Regions from separate parts of the Pantoea sp. PA1 genome, predicted to be linked through region 2. Evidence: predicted binding sites of a transcription regulator. Region 2 holds the regulator's gene; each other region holds the start of a gene.
The links. The regulator sigma-54, encoded in region 2, starts transcription at its own class of promoters, with help from an activator protein. The targets are predictions, from matches to a motif close to GTTGGCACANNTTTCGCTNT.
Positions count from the first base shown of each region.

Region 1 (4,324 bases), on a different contig from region 2:
TAGGGAATGCCCGCCAGCGGGGGCAGGGGCTCACCGCGCTGCCGCTGCGCATCAACCGCGCTGGCTTCTTTCAACATGCGAGGCCCGGTGATTTCCGTCCAGGCATTCAGCGCCGGGTTGTGCTGCTCAATCGCCTGCAGCGTCTGTTCGGCCACCTCGCGAGCGCTGATCTCACCCTGGCGGATTGCCTGCTGCAGCGTCTGAATCGAAACTTCACCTGTTTTCATGCCTGATACACTCCCGCCACTTCCAGCCGGTCATCAAGCGGAAACGCCATCAGTGGTGCGGCCATCTCCGCGATACGCGACAGCTGGATTAGCAGCTCGGCGCGGCGGGGATCGTCCAGCGTCAGTTGCAGGATCTGCTCCATATGGCCGATGTAGCTGGCCCACTCATGTTCATTCATGATTCACTCCTGTTTAAAAACCGGCGGCGCTGCCGTTACTGCGCGGATCGCTCGCGCCTTCAAACATGCCATTGCAGTGACGCACAATGGCACCCGCATGACCCACGGATTCGCTGAAGTCCGGCAGGCGTTCTACCTCGTGCCCCCACTGGCGCAGCTGTGCGACGGTTGCGTCGGCAATGCGGCCTTCCAGCTTCAGCGAGTCTGATGACTGGCCCCAGGTACGCCCCAGCAGCCAGCGCGGTGCACTGACCGCCTGCTGTAGCGGCAACCCCTGAATCACATGGCGGGTAAAGATCGCTGCCTGGGTCTGCGGCTGACCATCTCCGCCCATTGCGCCATAAACCAGCGTCCGGCCATCTTTCAGCCGTGCGGCGGCGGGGTTCAGGGTATGGAAGGGCTGTTTGCCGGGTGCCAGCGCCAGCAGATGTTCAGGATCGAGGCTGAACGCGGCTCCCCGGTTCTGCCAGGTGATGCCCGTGCCGGGCAGGACGACCCCGCTGCCAAACTCGTGATAGATGCTCTGAATAAAGGAGACGGCAAGCCCGCTGCTGTCCATCACACCCATCCAGACCGTATCGCCCGGCCCGCGGCCGCTGCCCCAGTTTGCCGCCTCGCCATCTTTGATCTGGCTGGCGAGGGTGGCGAGGGCGTCCTCAGCCAGCAGCGCCTGCACATCTTCGGTGACATAACGCGGATCGGTAATGTGCCGGTCGCGCAGCGCAAAGGCTTTTTTGGTGGCTTCCACGATGCGGTGCACCGTCTGCGCCTCGTCAGCCCCGGCCATCTCCAGGCGATCGGTAATGCCAAGGATCGCCAGCGAGACGAGGCCCTGGGTCGGCGGGGCGATATTCCAGATGTCGCCTTCGCTGTGTGCGAGGTGCAGGGGCGTGGTGCGACGGGCGCGATGCTGCTGCAGATCGGCCAGGGTGACCGGCATGCCAAGCGTGGCCATTTCATCAGCCATATGGTGCGCCAGCGGGCCGCGATAGAAGCTGTCCAGCCCCTGTTCGGTAAGCTGGCTCAGTGTCTGTGCCAGCGCAGGCTGGGTAAAACGGCTGCCAGGCTGCGGCACCTCGCCATCAGGCATAAAGGTGGCGCTGAAGCCGGGCTGATGCTGTAACTCACTGCGGAAGTTCGTCGTGGCGGCGGTCTGAGAAGCGGTGACCGGAATACCGTCCGCGGCGTAGCGAATCGCATCGCGCAGCAGACGCGCCAGCGGCAGCAGCGGGCTGCCGGATTCAGCGGCGAGGGTCAGCGCCTCATGCCAGCCGCTGACCGTACCGGCGACGGTCAGCGCCGCTTTCGGCCCGCGATGAGGGATTCTGGGGTGACCGGCATAAAAATCCGGATGCGCCAGCGAACCGGCGGCACCGCTGGCGTCGATAGCGACGGGATCGCCGCCGGGTGGCAGGATCAGCCAGAACCCATCCCCGCCCAGCCCATTCATGTGCGGGTAGACCACGGCGATAGTCGCGGCTGCCGCCACCATCGCTTCAATGGCGTTGCCGCCGTCACGCAGCACCGCCAGCGCGCTCTCACTCGCCAGATGGTGCGGCGTCACCGCCATGCCCATCGGCGCCATATTACTCTGAATCATCTTTTTCTCGTTCTTCGGGTAACAGAACCGATAGCAAAGCAAGAGCTGTTCCAGTTTTTAGCCTGAGCTGACATTGCGCCGGTTAACCTGGCGTAAATTGTGCTAGCTTCTGCTGAAACAAAAGTTACAGGGTGCGATATGAAACAGCTTGATGAACGACTCCGGAGTCACTATCCCCAGCTCTCGCCGCAGGAGCAGCGCATTGCCGACTTCGTGTTTGACCACTTCGATGATCTGATCAGCTACAACAGCGCCGAGCTGGCGCGGCTCAGCGGCGTGTCGAAAGCCACGGTCAGCAGGCTGTTTAAACGTCTGGGATATGAGAAGTACAAGGATATGCGCGATGAGCTGCGCATCCTGCGTCAGAGCGGCATGCCGCTGACCGATAACCGGGATGCGGTGCAGGGCAACACGCTGCTGGCGCGCCACTACAAGCAGGAGATGGCGAACCTGACACAGTGGGTCAACAGCCTGGATGCCCGTCAGTTTAACGATGTGATCCAGCAGCTGGCGCAGGCGAAGCGCGTCTTTATCATCGGCATGCGCAACGCCTATCCGGTGGCGCTGCATCTGCGACAGCAACTGGTGCAGGCGCGCTCGCAGGTCTTTATTCTGCCGCAGCCAGGCCAGACGCTGGCAGAGGAGCTGGTGGATATCACCCCGGAGGATATGGTGGTGGTGATGGCGTTTCGCCGCCGCACCCGTATCATCCGTCCGCTGATGCAGCAGCTTCAGGCGGCCGGAATACCGCTGCTGGCGCTGTGTGAGCCGCAGGCGCAGACGGTCACTGCGCTGGCACGCTGGCAACTCTGCACGCCGCTCGACAGCGTTTCCGCCTTCGACAGCTATGGCTCGGCCATGAGTCTGATTAACCTGATTGCCAATGCGCTGCTGCATGAAATGCTGGCGCAGGGGCGGCAGCGTATTCATCAGATCGCCGATCTCTACCAGCAGTTCGACGAGCTGGAGCACCGTTAACAGGCACCATTTTGGTGCTTTGCCCCATTTCAGCACACGCCCGCCCGCGGCGTAATCCTCCCCGGTTACGCCCCTTTTTCAGTGAACTCTATGCCGCTTAACCCTTTTTCCGCCGCTGCCCTTGTTGGCACATTAGTTGCAGATTGCCTGTTAAAGAATCTTTTGTTTCATCACATTTCACCGGGGTGCATAATGAAAAAAGTTTTAATGGCGGTTGCAACAGCGGCATTACTGATGGCACAGGCGGGAAGCGCACTGGCCGATCAACTGCAGGACATTCAGAAGCGCGGTGTGATCCGCGTGGCCGTTCCGCAGGATTTCCCGCCGTTTGGCTCGGTCGGTACCGATCTGCAGCCGCAGGGGTATGACATCGACATGGCGAAATACCTGGCGAAGCAGATGAAACTTAAGTTGCAGCTGGTGCCGGTCAGCAGCGCCAACCGGGTGCCTTATCTGCAAACCGACAAGGTCGATCTGGTGATCTCCAGCATGGGTAAAAATGCGGAGCGTGAAAAAGTGATCGACTTTACCCGCGCCTATGCGCCGTTCTTCCTGGGCGTCTTCGGACCGAAAGGTGACGAGATCAAAGCGGCCAGCGCGCTGAGCGGCAAGTCGATTGGCGTTACCCGCGGCGCGGTGGAGGATATGGTGCTGAGCGAAGTGGCACCGAAAGATGCGCAGGTGAAACGTTACGAAGATAACAACACCACCTTATCGGCGTATCTCTCTGGCCAGGTGCAGTATGTCGCCACCGGCAACCTGGTGGTCGCCGCCATTGCCCGCCAGAATCCGGAAAAAGCGCCGGTCGCTCAGTTTATGCTGAAAGATTCGCCCTGCTTTATCGGTCTGAAGAAAGATGAGCCTGCGCTGAAGGCGAAGGTGAATGCGCTGATTGAGCAGGGGATTAAAGATGGCACCCTGAACAAGCTGTCCGAAGAGTGGCTGAAAGCGCCACTGCCCGCCAGCCTGGGCGCATGAGGACAGATTCATGACCGGGCAACTTAACTTTCCCGCGTTGTGGCCCTACTGGCCGGAGCTGCTTTCCGGCCTCTGGGTCACCATTCAGCTGACGCTGCTGGCGACCACCGGTGGGGTGGCGATTGGCATCGCAGGCGCGGCGCTGCGCAGCGGTAAACCGGGCTGGCTGAGCCGCCTCTGGGGCCTCTATGTCGAGCTGATCCGTAATACGCCATTTGTGGTGCAGCTGTTCTTTATCGTTTTCGGTCTGCCGAATCTGGGGCTGAAACTCACCGCCGGTGAGGCGGCGCTGCTGGCGATGCTGATCAACCTGGGCGCTTACAGCACCGAGATCATCCGTGCCGGCATCCAGGTGACCCCGA
Region 1 is NZ_JBXGEE010000001.1:12,813-17,136, forward strand. Features, by position in the region: gene AC1V0D_RS00085 (AtzE family amidohydrolase) at 1-227, opposite strand, end outside; gene hpxX (oxalurate catabolism protein HpxX) at 224-406, opposite strand; gene AC1V0D_RS00095 (gamma-glutamyltransferase family protein) at 420-2,006, opposite strand; gene hpxU (MurR/RpiR family transcriptional regulator HpxU) at 2,145-2,984, shown strand; gene AC1V0D_RS00105 (transporter substrate-binding domain-containing protein) at 3,177-3,962, shown strand; gene AC1V0D_RS00110 (amino acid ABC transporter permease) at 3,973-4,324, shown strand, end outside.
Region 1: a site for sigma-54 is predicted at 2,042-2,061, ahead of AC1V0D_RS00095 (gamma-glutamyltransferase family protein). Genes of this name have one in related genera too.

Region 2 (4,324 bases):
CGGCGATATAGACTGAGCGGTGTTTACCGCCGGTACAGCCAATCGCCACGGTAAGATAGCTACGGTTGTTGGTCTCCAGCATCGGCAGCCAGAGTTCAAGATAGCTGCGTGTCTGGTAGATAAAATTATGCACTTCCGTGTGGCGGTCGAGGAAGGCCGCGACCGGGCGATCGAGGCCGGTCATCGGGCGCAGTTTCGGATCCCAGTGGGGATTGGGCAGAAAGCGCACGTCAAACACATAGTCCGCGTCGATAGGAATGCCATGTTTGAAACCAAAGGATTCAAATACCATGGTCAGCTCGCGTTCACGCTTGCCCAGCAGGCGGGTGCGCAGCATCTCGGCCAGCTCATGCACCGACATCTCTGACGTATCAATGATCAGATCGGCGCGCGAACGCAGCGGCTCCAGCAGATCGCTCTCTTCATCAATGGCGCTCTCCAGCGACAGATTTTTGCTGGAGAGGGGGTGCAGACGACGCGTATCGCTGTAGCGGCGAATCAGCGTGTTGCGGTCGGCGTCGAGAAACAGCAGCTGAGGTGAAAAGGAGTCGGGCAGATTATTCAGTGCGGTTTCAAAAATTTCGGGGGATTCAGGCATATTGCGCACGTCGATGCTGACCGCCGCCGAAATATTCCGCTCTGCCAGTGAGTTCGCTAACTCCGGCAGCAGCACCACCGGCAGGTTATCAACACAGTAGAACCCCATATCCTCCAGCGCACGGAGTGCCACTGACTTCCCCGAGCCTGAACGACCGCTAACGATCATCAGCACCATGACCTTCTCTCCCGTTTTAAAACCGGCACCCGGCCGGTAAAGACGCGTTACAGCTCTGTCTGGTTTTCCGTAATAATGGCATAAAGCTCTTCATCACTCTGCGCAGCGCGCAGCCGGCGGCAGACCGTTTTATCGGCCAGACGCTTTGCCACCAGTGAAAGGGTGTGCAGGTGTGTTTTGCACTGGTCAGCCGGAACCAGTAAGGCAAACAGCAGATCGACCGGCTGGTTATCAACGGCATCAAACGCAATCGGCTGTTCGAGGCTGATAAAGACCCCGACCGCGCGCAGCGTATCCTCTTCCAGCTTGCCGTGCGGGATCGCTATCCCGTTGCCGATACCGGTACTGCCCATACGCTCACGCGTCAGGATCGCTTCGAAAAGCGTCTGGTGCGGCAGGTTGAGCTGCTTAGCGGCCAGTTCGCTGATGATTTCCAGCGCACGTTTTTTGCTCTGGCAGTGTACGCCACTGCGTGTGCAGTCAGGCGAAAGCACCGTGCTCAATTCCAGTGTAAGATCGTTGTTCATTATCGTTTCACTTGCGGGTTCACCAGGCCATTCACCGCCGGCGTCTTCTGACGTGACGGAAAATGACGCCTGCCAGATGACAAAACGGGGCGGATTATCCGCCCCATCCTGTCGGCTCAGTGCGCCAGGCGCGCGTAGCCAGCATGAAGGTTAGTGTTTTTTCAGTTTATCTTTATGTTTAGTCAGCTGACGGGCGAGCTTGTCGATCAGCCCGTCAATCGCCGCGTACATATCTTCCGCTTCCGACGTGGCGTGCAGCTCGCCACCGTTAACGTGGAGTGTTGCGTCAGCCACCTGCATGACTTTCTCAACTTTCAGGACAATATAGACCTGATTGATGTGCTCAAAATAGTGTTCCAGTTTGGCAAATTTAGCACTGACGAATTCACGCAGTGGTGGCGTAATTTCAACGTGTTGCCCGGTCAGGTTCAGCTGCATAGGTCTTCCTTCTCATTTCTGTCAAACCAGCTGTTTACGCTGGTTCGATGGCGGGATGGATAAAGACTCACGATATTTTGCGACGGTACGCCGTGCCACCATGATCCCCTGATCGGACAACATGGAGGTCAGTTTACTGTCGCTCAAGGGTTTGGCTGGATTTTCCGCCGAAATTAATTTTTTCACCAGCGCACGAATCGCGGTAGAGGAGGCTTCGCCGCCCCCTTCCGTGTTGACGTGGCTGGAGAAAAAGTACTTCAGTTCAAAAATACCGCGCGGACTGTGCAGATACTTCTGCGTGGTCACGCGGGAGATAGTCGATTCGTGCATCTCAACAGCCTGAGCGATATCAGCCAGGACCATCGGGCGCATAAACTCTTCCCCCTGCTCGAAAAACGCCTGCTGCTGCTCAACGATACAGCGCGTCACTTTCAGCAGTGTATCATTGCGGCTTTCCAGACTCTTAATCAGCCAGCGTGCTTCCTGCAGGTTGCTGCGAATAAACTGCGTGTCGCTGTCGTTACGCGTGGTGCCGCCCATCGCCGCATAGTGCTGATTGATCTTCAGGCGGGGCAGGCTGTCGGCGTTGAGTTCAACCGTCCAGCGGCTGCCGACCTTGCGCACCAGCACATCGGGAATTACATATTCCGGTTCGCCGGTGTTGATCGACTGGCCGGGACGCGGGTCCAGCGACTGAATCAGCAGCATCGCCTCTTTCAGCACCTCTTCTTTGAGGCGCGTTACCCGCATCAGGCTACGGAAGTCGTGGTTGGCCAGCAGGTCGAGATGCTCACTGACAATCAGACGTGCTTCGGTCAGCATGGGCGTGTCGGGCGCATATTGTGACAGCTGAACCAGCAGGCAGTCGCGCAGATCGCGCGCACCCACGCCAATCGGGTCAAAGCGCTGGATGCGTTTCAGCACCGCTTCAACTTCATCCACCTCCAGCTCGTCATTGCCGATACTGTCGAGGATCTCCTCAAGCGAAACGGTGAGATATCCGGTGTCATCGATAGCATCGACGATAGAGGTCGCAATCGCGCGATCGGTATCACTGAACGGCGTCAGGCCGACCTGCCACATCAGATAATCCTGCAGGGACTGCGTCGTCTCACCCTGGTAGACCGGTAGCTCATCATCCTGATAGTCCGTTCCGGTGCCGGAAGGTGTGCCAGCGGTGTAGATCTCATCCCAGGTGGCATCCAGCGGCAGTTCATCGGGCATCTCTTTTTGCTCAAGCGCTTCGCGGGTATCCAGCGCCTCCGCTTCTGCAGCGTCCCGGGAGTCGATCTCGTCGTGCGGGTCCGTCTGCTCAAGCAGGGGATTACTTTCCAGCGCCAGCTGTAGCTCCTGCTGGAGTTCAAGCGTAGAGAGCTGCAGCAGACGAATCGCCTGCTGCAGTTGGGGAGTCATTGCCAGCTGTTGGCTGAACCTGAGTTGTAAGCCTTGCTTCATAGACAGGATGATAGTTCCCAGGTAAATAGCGGTCTTAACGACACCTTATCAGAGTCTGAACTCTTCACCCAAATAAACCCGCTTAACCTGCTCATCCGCAAGAATTTCATTGGGTGTGCCGTGCGCGATCAGGTGGCCCTGGCTGACGATATAAGCCCGCTCACAGACCGCTAACGTTTCACGCACGTTATGGTCGGTAATCAGCACGCCGAGGCCGCTGTCACGCAGATGCTCAATGATCTTCTTAATGTCGATAACGGAGATAGGGTCAACACCGGCAAAAGGCTCATCCAGCAGAATGAACTTCGGATTGGCGGCCAGCGCACGCGCGATCTCAACACGGCGGCGTTCGCCGCCGGAGAGGGCCTGGCCCATGCTGTCGCGCAGGTGCTCAATGTGGAACTCTTCCATCAGCTCGCGGGCGCGATCCTGGCGTTGCTCTTCGGTCAGATCGTCACGGATCTGCAGCACCGCCATCAGGTTATCGTAAACGCTGAGGCGACGGAAAATGGACGCCTCCTGCGGCAGATAGCCGATACCCCGACGCGCACGCGCATGCAGCGGCAGGATGCTGATATCTTCATCGTCAATCACGATACGGCCCGCGTCACGCGGCACGATGCCGACCACCATGTAGAACGTGGTGGTTTTACCGGCACCGTTCGGGCCCAGCAGGCCGACAATCTCGCCGGATTTCACCTGCAGACTGACATCTTCTACCACGCGACGGCCTTTGTAGGCCTTCGCCAGGTTTTCTGCGATTAATGTGGCCATAGCTATCAGTTACTCTTCTTCTCGCTGTTGGACGACGCTTTATCCTGAAGTTGCGACGGCACCAGTACGGTGGTGACGCGCTTGTTCTGGCCCTGGCTGAAAGCCTGCATCTTCTGCTCTTTCACCAGGTAGGTGATGCGATCGCCTTTGATGTTGCTGTCCTGCTGCTCAATAAACGCATTGCCGGTCAGTTCAACTAAATCGTTGGCCAGTTCGTAATGCAGTTTTGCGGCATGGCCCTGAACCGGTTTGCCGCTGTCCTGCATCTGATAGAAGGTGGCAGGATTACCGTAGGCGTCGACGATAGTTTTCTTGCTGTCGCCGCCCGGACGGGTGACCACAACTTTATCTGCCG
Region 2 is NZ_JBXGEE010000002.1:166,215-170,538, forward strand. Features, by position in the region: gene rapZ (RNase adapter RapZ) at 1-775, opposite strand, end outside; gene ptsN (PTS IIA-like nitrogen regulatory protein PtsN) at 823-1,302, opposite strand; gene hpf (ribosome hibernation promoting factor) at 1,453-1,740, opposite strand; gene rpoN (RNA polymerase factor sigma-54) at 1,762-3,195, opposite strand; gene lptB (LPS export ABC transporter ATP-binding protein) at 3,244-3,969, opposite strand; gene lptA (lipopolysaccharide ABC transporter substrate-binding protein LptA) at 3,975-4,324, opposite strand, start outside.

Region 3 (4,324 bases), on a different contig from region 2:
GCAGGCAAAAAAAAGCCCCGCATGGCGGGGCTCTTTATTACGCTAAAACGTGATTACGCGTCTTTAGGACCACGTGAAGCACGTTTACGGTCGTTTTCGGTCAGATGGCGTTTACGGATACGCACTGACAGCGGAGTCACTTCTACCAGTTCGTCATCATCAATGAACTCGATAGCCTGCTCCAGCGTCATTTTCTGCGGTGGAACCAGGGTGGTGGCTTCATCTGTACCGGAAGCACGCATGTTGGTCAGCTTCTTACCGGTCAGACAGTTCACGGTCAGGTCGTTAGAACGGCTGTGAATACCGATGATCTGGCCTTCATAGACTTCTGCACCGTGACCCAGGAACAGCTTACCGCGATCCTGCAGACCGAACAGGGCGAACGCAACCGCTTTACCCTGACCGTTAGAGATCAGGACGCCGTTCTGACGCTGACCCACTTCGCCCTGACGAATGTCGTCGTAGTGGCTGAAGGTGGAGTAAAGCAGACCGGTACCGGAAGTCATGGTCATGAATTCGTTACGGAAGCCGATCAGACCACGGCTTGGGATCACGTAGTCAAGACGTACGCGGCCTTTACCATCCGGGTCCATGTTTTTCAGGTCGCCTTTACGCTCGCCCATGGCTTGCATAACGGAACCCTGATGCGTTTCTTCGATATCCAGCGTGACGTTCTCGAATGGCTCCTGTTTACGGCCTTCGAATTCACGGAAGATAACTTTCGGACGGGATACCGCCAGTTCGAAACCTTCACGACGCATGTTTTCGATCAGAACAGACAGGTGCAGCTCACCACGACCTGAAACGCGGAATGCGTCCGAGTCTTCGGTTTCTTCAACGCGCAGTGCCACGTTGTGAACCAGTTCTTTGTTCAGACGCTCCAGGATCTGGCGCGACGTCACGTACTTACCTTCTTTACCGCAGAACGGTGAGGTGTTGACGTTGAAGAACATGGTTACGGTAGGTTCATCGACGCTCAGGGCTGGCAGCGCTTCCACATTCTGCGTGTCACAGATGGTGTCAGAGATGTTCAGCTCACCCAGACCGGTGATAGCAATGATATCGCCCGCTTCAGCCAGATCGCTGTCGATACGCTCAAGACCCAGGTGAGTCAGGACTTTGCCGACTTTACCGTTGCGGGTTTTGCCTTCGCTATCGATGATAGTGACCTGCTGGTTAGGCTTCACTTTACCGCGCTTGATGCGGCCGATGCCGATCACGCCCAGGTAGTTGTTGTAGTCCAGCTGCGAGATTTGCATCTGCAGTGGCGCTTCAACTTCAACCTGTGGAGGTGAAACGTGGTCAACGATGGCCTGGTACAGCGGGGTCATATCGTCAGCCATGTCGGTGTGGTCAAGACCTGCAATACCATTCAGCGCAGAGGCGAAAATGATAGGGAAGTCGAGCTGCTCATCAGTCGCATCCAGGTTAACGAACAGGTCAAACACCTGATCCACAACCCAATCCGGACGTGCGCCCGGGCGGTCTACCTTGTTGATAACCACAATCGGCTTCAGACCATGCGCGAACGCTTTTTTGGTCACGAAGCGGGTTTGCGGCATAGGGCCATCCATCGCATCTACAACCAGCAGCACCGAGTCCACCATGGACATGACGCGCTCAACTTCACCACCGAAGTCGGCGTGTCCTGGGGTATCAACGATGTTGATACGGTAGTCATTCCACTTAATGGCGGTGTTTTTTGCGAGGATGGTAATCCCACGCTCTTTCTCCAAATCATTGGAGTCCATCACGCGCTCGGTTGCTTCGGTACGGGCATCAAAAGTACCGGATTGTTGCAGCAGTTTGTCAACCAGGGTGGTCTTTCCATGGTCAACGTGCGCGATGATGGCGATGTTACGCAAATTTTCGATCACAGCTTTGCCTCAGGCATTAGAAATAGCGCGCTATTGTACACGGATTAAGCGGAAGACTGAACACGATCACACTTTTCACTGAAAGATTATTGCATTGACGCAAATTCGCACTGTTCCCGGTGCAGAAAATGCACTAAGTTGGTCCTATGCACCAAAATGGTGCCTGTAAATTCACCTTCAGCACTGTTATGGTGCACTAAAACCATCGTGGTGCAGCCGCATTACGACAAAAAGGTGCATCATAAGGCGATTTAAGCAACATCAAAAAAGTTGGCACAGAATTCGCTTTATCTGTAACAAGCGTAAACGCCAGTCAGATGTCGGTTGAAGAGCGTGCCGGAAAAGAGTGGTCAGGAATTTCCTTTCCCGCCACGCCCTCCGGAAACGACGTTTCCTCGCCATGTAGATAATGAAAGACCATTTCCAGGAGAGTTGAGTATGTCCGCTGAACACGTTCTCTCGATGATGAACGAGCATGAAGTTAAGTTTGTTGACCTGCGTTTTACCGATACCAAAGGTAAAGAACAGCATGTTACGATCCCTGCTCACCAGGTTAACGCTGACTTCTTCGAAGAAGGCAAAATGTTCGATGGTTCGTCTATCGGCGGCTGGAAAGGCATCAACGAATCAGACATGGTGCTGATGCCTGACGCTACCACGGCGGTCATGGATCCTTTCTTCGAAGATTCTACGCTGATCATCCGTTGTGACATTCTCGAGCCAGGCACCATGCAGGGCTACGACCGCGATCCACGTTCTATCGCCAAACGCGCTGAAGATTTCCTGCGCTCTTCCGGTATCGCCGATACCGTCCTGTTTGGACCAGAACCTGAATTTTTCCTGTTCGATGACATCCGTTTCGGTTCATCGACTTCCGGCTCACACGTTGCTATCGACGATATCGAAGCGGCATGGAACACCGGTAAAGAGTACGAAGGCGGTAACAAAGGTCACCGTCCAGGTCTGAAAGGCGGCTACTTCCCGGTTCCACCGGTTGACTCATCACAGGACATCCGTTCTGCCATGTGTCTGACCATGGAGCAGATGGGTCTGGTGGTTGAAGCGCATCACCACGAAGTGGCGACTGCGGGTCAGAACGAAGTGGCGACCCGCTTCAATACCATGACCAAAAAAGCTGACGAAATTCAGATCTACAAATATGTCGTTCACAACGTCGCGCACGCTTACGGTAAGACCGCGACCTTTATGCCGAAGCCAATGTTTGGCGACAACGGTTCAGGCATGCACTGCCACATGTCACTCTCTAAAGGTGGCCAGAACCTGTTTGCGGGCGATAAGTACGGCGGCCTGTCTGAAATGGCGCTGTTCTACATCGGCGGTATCATCAAGCACGCTAAAGCGATCAACGCCCTGGCGAACCCGACCACCAACTCCTACAAGCGTCTGGTTCCGGGCTACGAAGCACCGGTTATGCTGGCTTACTCTGCCCGTAACCGTTCCGCGTCTATCCGTATCCCGGTAGTGGCCAGCCCGAAAGCCCGTCGTATTGAAGCGCGCTTCCCGGATCCAGCGGCTAACCCATACCTGGCGTTCACCGCACTGCTGATGGCTGGCCTTGATGGCATCATCAACAAAATCCACCCTGGCGATGCGATGGATAAAAACCTGTACGACCTGCCACCGGAAGAAGAAGCTGAGATTCCAAAAGTTGCAGGCTCGCTGGAAGAAGCGCTGAATGCACTGAACGAAGATCGCGAGTTCCTGACCCGCGGTGGTGTCTTCACTGATGAATCTATCGATGCTTACATCGAACTGCGTAAAACTGAGATGGACCGCGTTCGCATGACGCCACACCCGGTTGAGTTCGAGCTGTACTACAGCGTTTAACTGATCAGACGTTTTTGTTGCCGTGGAAACTTTTAGCCCATCTTCGGATGGGCTTTTTTCTCCGCGAATTCACCGTTCATTCTCCCGCTTTTCGGCTTAAACACCAGAATGCACCTATTTAGTGCAGAGGAACGTTGTATGGCAACTGGCTCTCTGCCCGACGCCGGGCAGATTCTCAACGCTTTAATCAACAGTATTTTGTTGGTGGATAACGACCTGGTTATTCATTACGCCAACCCGGCGGCGCAGCAATTACTGGCGCAGAGCTCACGCAAGTTGTTCGGCACGCCGTTACCGGATTTAACCGGCTACTTTTCGCTGAATATTGAGGTGATGCGCGAGAGTCTTGAGGCTGGCCAGGGATTCACTGACAGTGAGGTCACGCTGGTAGTCGATGGTCGCGCACATATTATGTCGCTGACCGCACAGCGTTTACCCGATGGCTTGATTCTGATGGAAATGGCGCCGATGGATAACCAGCGTCGCCTCAGTCAGGAGCAGTTACAGCACGCCCAGCAGGTGGCAGCACGCGATCTGGTTCGCGGCCTGGCCCATGAGATAAAAAATCCGCTGGGAGGATTGCGCGGCGCGGCACAGCT
Region 3 is NZ_JBXGEE010000008.1:12,181-16,504, reverse strand. Features, by position in the region: gene typA (ribosome-dependent GTPase TypA) at 54-1,877, opposite strand; gene glnA (glutamate--ammonia ligase) at 2,316-3,725, shown strand; gene glnL (nitrogen regulation protein NR(II)) at 3,864-4,324, shown strand, end outside.
Region 3: a site for sigma-54 is predicted at 2,147-2,166, ahead of glnA (glutamate--ammonia ligase). Genes of this name have one in related genera too.

Region 4 (4,324 bases), on a different contig from region 2:
GGGTTGATGCCCGTTTCGATCCCACTATCTATATCGCCATCGGCTTTTCAAACCTGCTGGCGATTGGCGGCGGCAGCTGGCTGGTGTGGCATGATCAGATGACGCTGGGTCAGCTCACCAGCTTCGTGATGTATCTCGGCCTGATGATCTGGCCCATGCTGGCGCTGGCCTGGATGTTTAATATTGTTGAACGTGGCAGTGCCGCATGGAGCCGCATCGGCGCGCTGCTGGCGGAAGCACCGGCGGTGGAAGATGGTGACAAAACGCTGCCGCCTGACCCCGGAACGCTTCAGGTGGCGATTCGAGCCTTTCACTATCCGGCCAGCACGGCGCCGGTGTTAAGCGATGTCTGCTTTCAGCTGAAACCCGGTCAGATGCTGGGACTGTGCGGCCCGACCGGCAGCGGCAAAAGCACGCTGCTCAGCCTGATTCAGCGCCACTTTGACATTCAGCAGGGGGATATCCGCTACCACCAGATCCCGCTGCCGCAGCTGCGGCTCGACAGCTGGCGCAGCCGTCTGGCGGTGGTCAGCCAGACGCCGTTCCTCTTCTCTGACAGCGTGGCCAGTAACATTGCGCTGGGGAAACCGGGCGCGACCCGGCAGGAGATCGAACAGGCCGCCAGGCTCGCCTGCGTGCATGACGATATCCTGCGTCTGCCTCAGGGTTATGAAACGGAAGTCGGGGAGCGGGGTGTGATGCTCTCCGGGGGACAGAAGCAGCGCCTTTCCATTGCCCGGGCTCTGCTGCTGAATGCCGAAATCCTGATTCTGGATGACGCGCTTTCTGCGGTGGATGGCCGTACCGAACATGAAATTCTGCATAACCTGCGTATCTGGGGAGAGGGACGCACGCTGATTATCAGCGCGCACCGCTTATCGGCGCTGACGGAAGCCAGTGAAATTCTGGTGATGCAGCAGGGCAGCGTCGCCCAGCGCGGCGACCACGATACGCTGAGCGGAACGCCCGGCTGGTATCGGGATATGTTCCGTTATCAGCAGCTGGAAGCCGCACTGGATGATGATGAAAATGAGAAAGGAGTGCCGCATGGCTAAGTCTGCCCGCTTGTGGCCTACCCTGAAGCGCCTGCTGAGCTACGGTAAGCCCTGGCGAAAATCCCTGTCGCTGGCCGTCGGCCTGCTCTGGATCGCGGCCGCTGCTGAAGTGACCGGACCGGTGCTGGTCAGCTACTTTATCGACAATCTGGTGGCGAAACATCAGATGCCCTGGGGGCTGGTCGCCGGCCTGCTGGTCAGTTTCATTCTGCTTCAGCTACTGGCCGCCGCGCTCCACTACTGGCAGGCGCTGTTATTCAACCGGGCGGCGATCGGCGTGGTGCAGCGGTTACGCAGCGATGTGATGAATGCCGCGCTCTGTCAGCCGCTGAGCGCCTTCGATACCCAGCCGGTCGGTCAGATTATTTCACGCGTGACCAACGACACCGAAGTCATCCGCGATCTCTACGTCACGGTGGTCTCAACCGTGCTGCGCAGTGCCGCGCTGGTCGGGGCCATGATGGTGGCGATGTTCAGCCTTGACTGGCGCATGGCGCTGGTGGCGATGATGATCTTCCCGCTGGTGCTGATGGTGATGGTGATCTATCAGCGCTTCAGCACGCCGATTGCCCGTCGGGTTCGCGGTTATCTGGCCGACATTAACAACGGCTTTAACGAAGTAATCAGCGGCATGAGCGTGATCCAGCAGTTTCGTCAGCAGGCCCGCTTCGGCGAGCGGATGGGCGAGGCCAGTCGCTCTCACTACCTGGCGCGGATGGAAACACTGCGTCTCGACGGCTTTCTGCTGCGCCCGTTGCTGAGCCTCTTTTCCGCAATGGTGCTGTGCGGCCTGCTGGTCCTGTTCAGCTTCTCCGTGCCCGGCGTTTTTGAAGTCGGTGTGCTTTATGCCTTCATCACCTATCTGGGACGCCTGAATGAGCCGCTGATTGAGCTGACCACACAGCAGTCGATGTTGCAGCAGGCGGTGGTCTCCGGTGAGCGCATCTTCGAACTCATGGATGCCGCGCAGCAGCAGTATGGCGACAGTCAGCAGCCGCTGGCTTCCGGCCGCATTTCGCTGAACAATCTGAGCTTCGCCTACCGTGAAAACCGCGATGTACTCAGTGACATTAATCTTGAGGTGGCGCCACGCGAATTTGTGGCGCTGGTCGGACATACCGGCAGCGGCAAAAGCACGCTGGCAAACCTGCTAATGGGCTACTACCCGGTGACGCGCGGTGAAATCCGCATTGATGACCGGCCGATTGGGCATCTGAGCCATAGCGTGCTGCGACACGGGATCGCCATGGTGCAGCAGGACCCGGTGGTGCTGGCGGATACGCTGCTGGCCAATGTCCGGCTGGGCCGTGATATCAGCGAAGAGGCGGTCTGGACGGTGCTGGAACAGGTCCGGCTCGCGCCCCTGGCGCAGGCTCTGCCGGAGGGGATTCACACCCGGCTGGGTGAGCAGGGGAATAACCTGTCTGTCGGGCAGAAGCAGCTGCTGGCGCTGGCGCGGGTGCTGGTCGATCTGCCGCAGATACTGATTCTGGATGAAGCCACGGCTAATATTGACTCCGGCACGGAACAGGCGATTCAGCAGACGCTGGCCAGGCTGCGTCAGCACAGCACGCTGGTGGTAATTGCTCACCGTCTCTCCACCATTATCGACGCCGACAAAATCCTGGTCCTCCATCGCGGCCGGGTGGTCGAGCAGGGCACGCACCAGCAACTGCTGGCGATGCAGGGCCGCTACTGGCAGATGTATCAGCTTCAGCAGGCCGGGGATGATCTCGCGTCGGGCGTGCCTGCCACCGCGGAAGCCTGACCTGCACCTTTTTTGCGCAGCTTTATCGGACTAATCTGTATAAATGCACTCCTTTGACGCCTGAAGCACCAAAGGAGTGCATCCCGATGCGCTGACCGGCTTTCTCCTTTTCCCCCTTTTCAGAGCCACTGCAGAGCCTCTCCTTGCTCCATCCCGCCTGACCCACTGATTATCACCGCTTTTACTAACTGGCACAGCCTTTGCTTATCTCCCTGTGTGTCCGTAAACGTTACCTATTTACTCGCTGGAGGGGATCCAATGAAGCTGGTTACCGTCGTAATTAAGCCATTCAAGCTGGAGGATGTGCGTGAAGCTTTGTCCTCTATCGGCATTCAGGGACTGACCGTCTCCGAAGTGAAAGGGTTTGGCCGCCAGAAGGGGCACGCCGAGCTCTATCGGGGCGCAGAGTACAGCGTGAACTTCCTGCCGAAAGTCAAAATTGATATCGCTATTGCCGACGATCAGCTGGACGAAGTTGTGGATGTTATCAGTAAAGCGGCTTACACCGGAAAAATTGGCGACGGTAAAATTTTCGTGGCTGAACTGCAGCGCGTCATTCGTATTCGTACCGGCGAGACCGACGAAGCCGCTCTGTAATTACGACTCAGTATTGTGATGGGATGGAATAAAAATGAATAAAGTTCTGACTAAGCTGGGCCTGACCAGCCTGGCACTGTTACCATCGCTCGCGATGGCTGCGCCTGCCGTTGCGGACAAGGCTGACAACGCATTTATGATGATTTGCACCGCGCTGGTGCTGTTTATGTCAATTCCAGGGATTGCGCTGTTTTACGGCGGTCTGATTCGCGGTAAGAACGTGCTGTCGATGCTGACGCAGGTGGCCGTCACTTTCTCGCTGGTGTGCGTCCTGTGGATGGTCTACGGCTATTCACTGGCGTTCAGCGAAGGTAACGCCTTCTTTGGCGGATTTGGCTGGACCATGCTGAAGAATATCCAGCTGACCGCGGTAATGGGCAGCTTCTATCAGTATATCCACGTTGCATTCCAGGCCTCATTTGCCTGCATCACCGTGGGCCTGATTGTGGGTGCCATTGCAGAACGCATCCGTTTCTCAGCCGTACTGATCTTCGTCGGTGTCTGGCTGACGCTGGCTTACCTGCCTATCGCGCATATGGTATGGGCAGGCGGTTTCCTGGCGCAGGATGGCGCGCTGGACTTCGCCGGCGGTACCGTCGTGCATATCAACGCCGCGGTAGCGGGTCTGGTGGGCGCGTATCTGGTTGGCAAACGTGCCGGCTTTGGTAAAGAAGCTTTCAAACCTCATAATCTGCCGATGGTCTTCACCGGCACCGCGATCCTCTATGTAGGCTGGTTCGGCTTCAACGCCGGTTCTGCCTCAGCAGCAAACGAAATTGCTGCACTGGCGTTCCTGAACACCGTTGTGGCAACGGCGGGTGCCGTACTCTCATGGACCTTTGGCGAATGGGCGGTGCGCGGTAAGCCTTCTCTGCTGGGCGCCTGTTCAGGCTTTATCGCCGGA
Region 4 is NZ_JBXGEE010000001.1:199,829-204,152, forward strand. Features, by position in the region: gene AC1V0D_RS01110 (SmdA family multidrug ABC transporter permease/ATP-binding protein) at 1-1,055, shown strand, start outside; gene AC1V0D_RS01115 (SmdB family multidrug efflux ABC transporter permease/ATP-binding protein) at 1,048-2,823, shown strand; gene glnK (P-II family nitrogen regulator) at 3,082-3,420, shown strand; gene amtB (ammonium transporter AmtB) at 3,455-4,324, shown strand, end outside.
Region 4: a site for sigma-54 is predicted at 3,011-3,030, ahead of glnK (P-II family nitrogen regulator). Genes of this name have one in related genera too.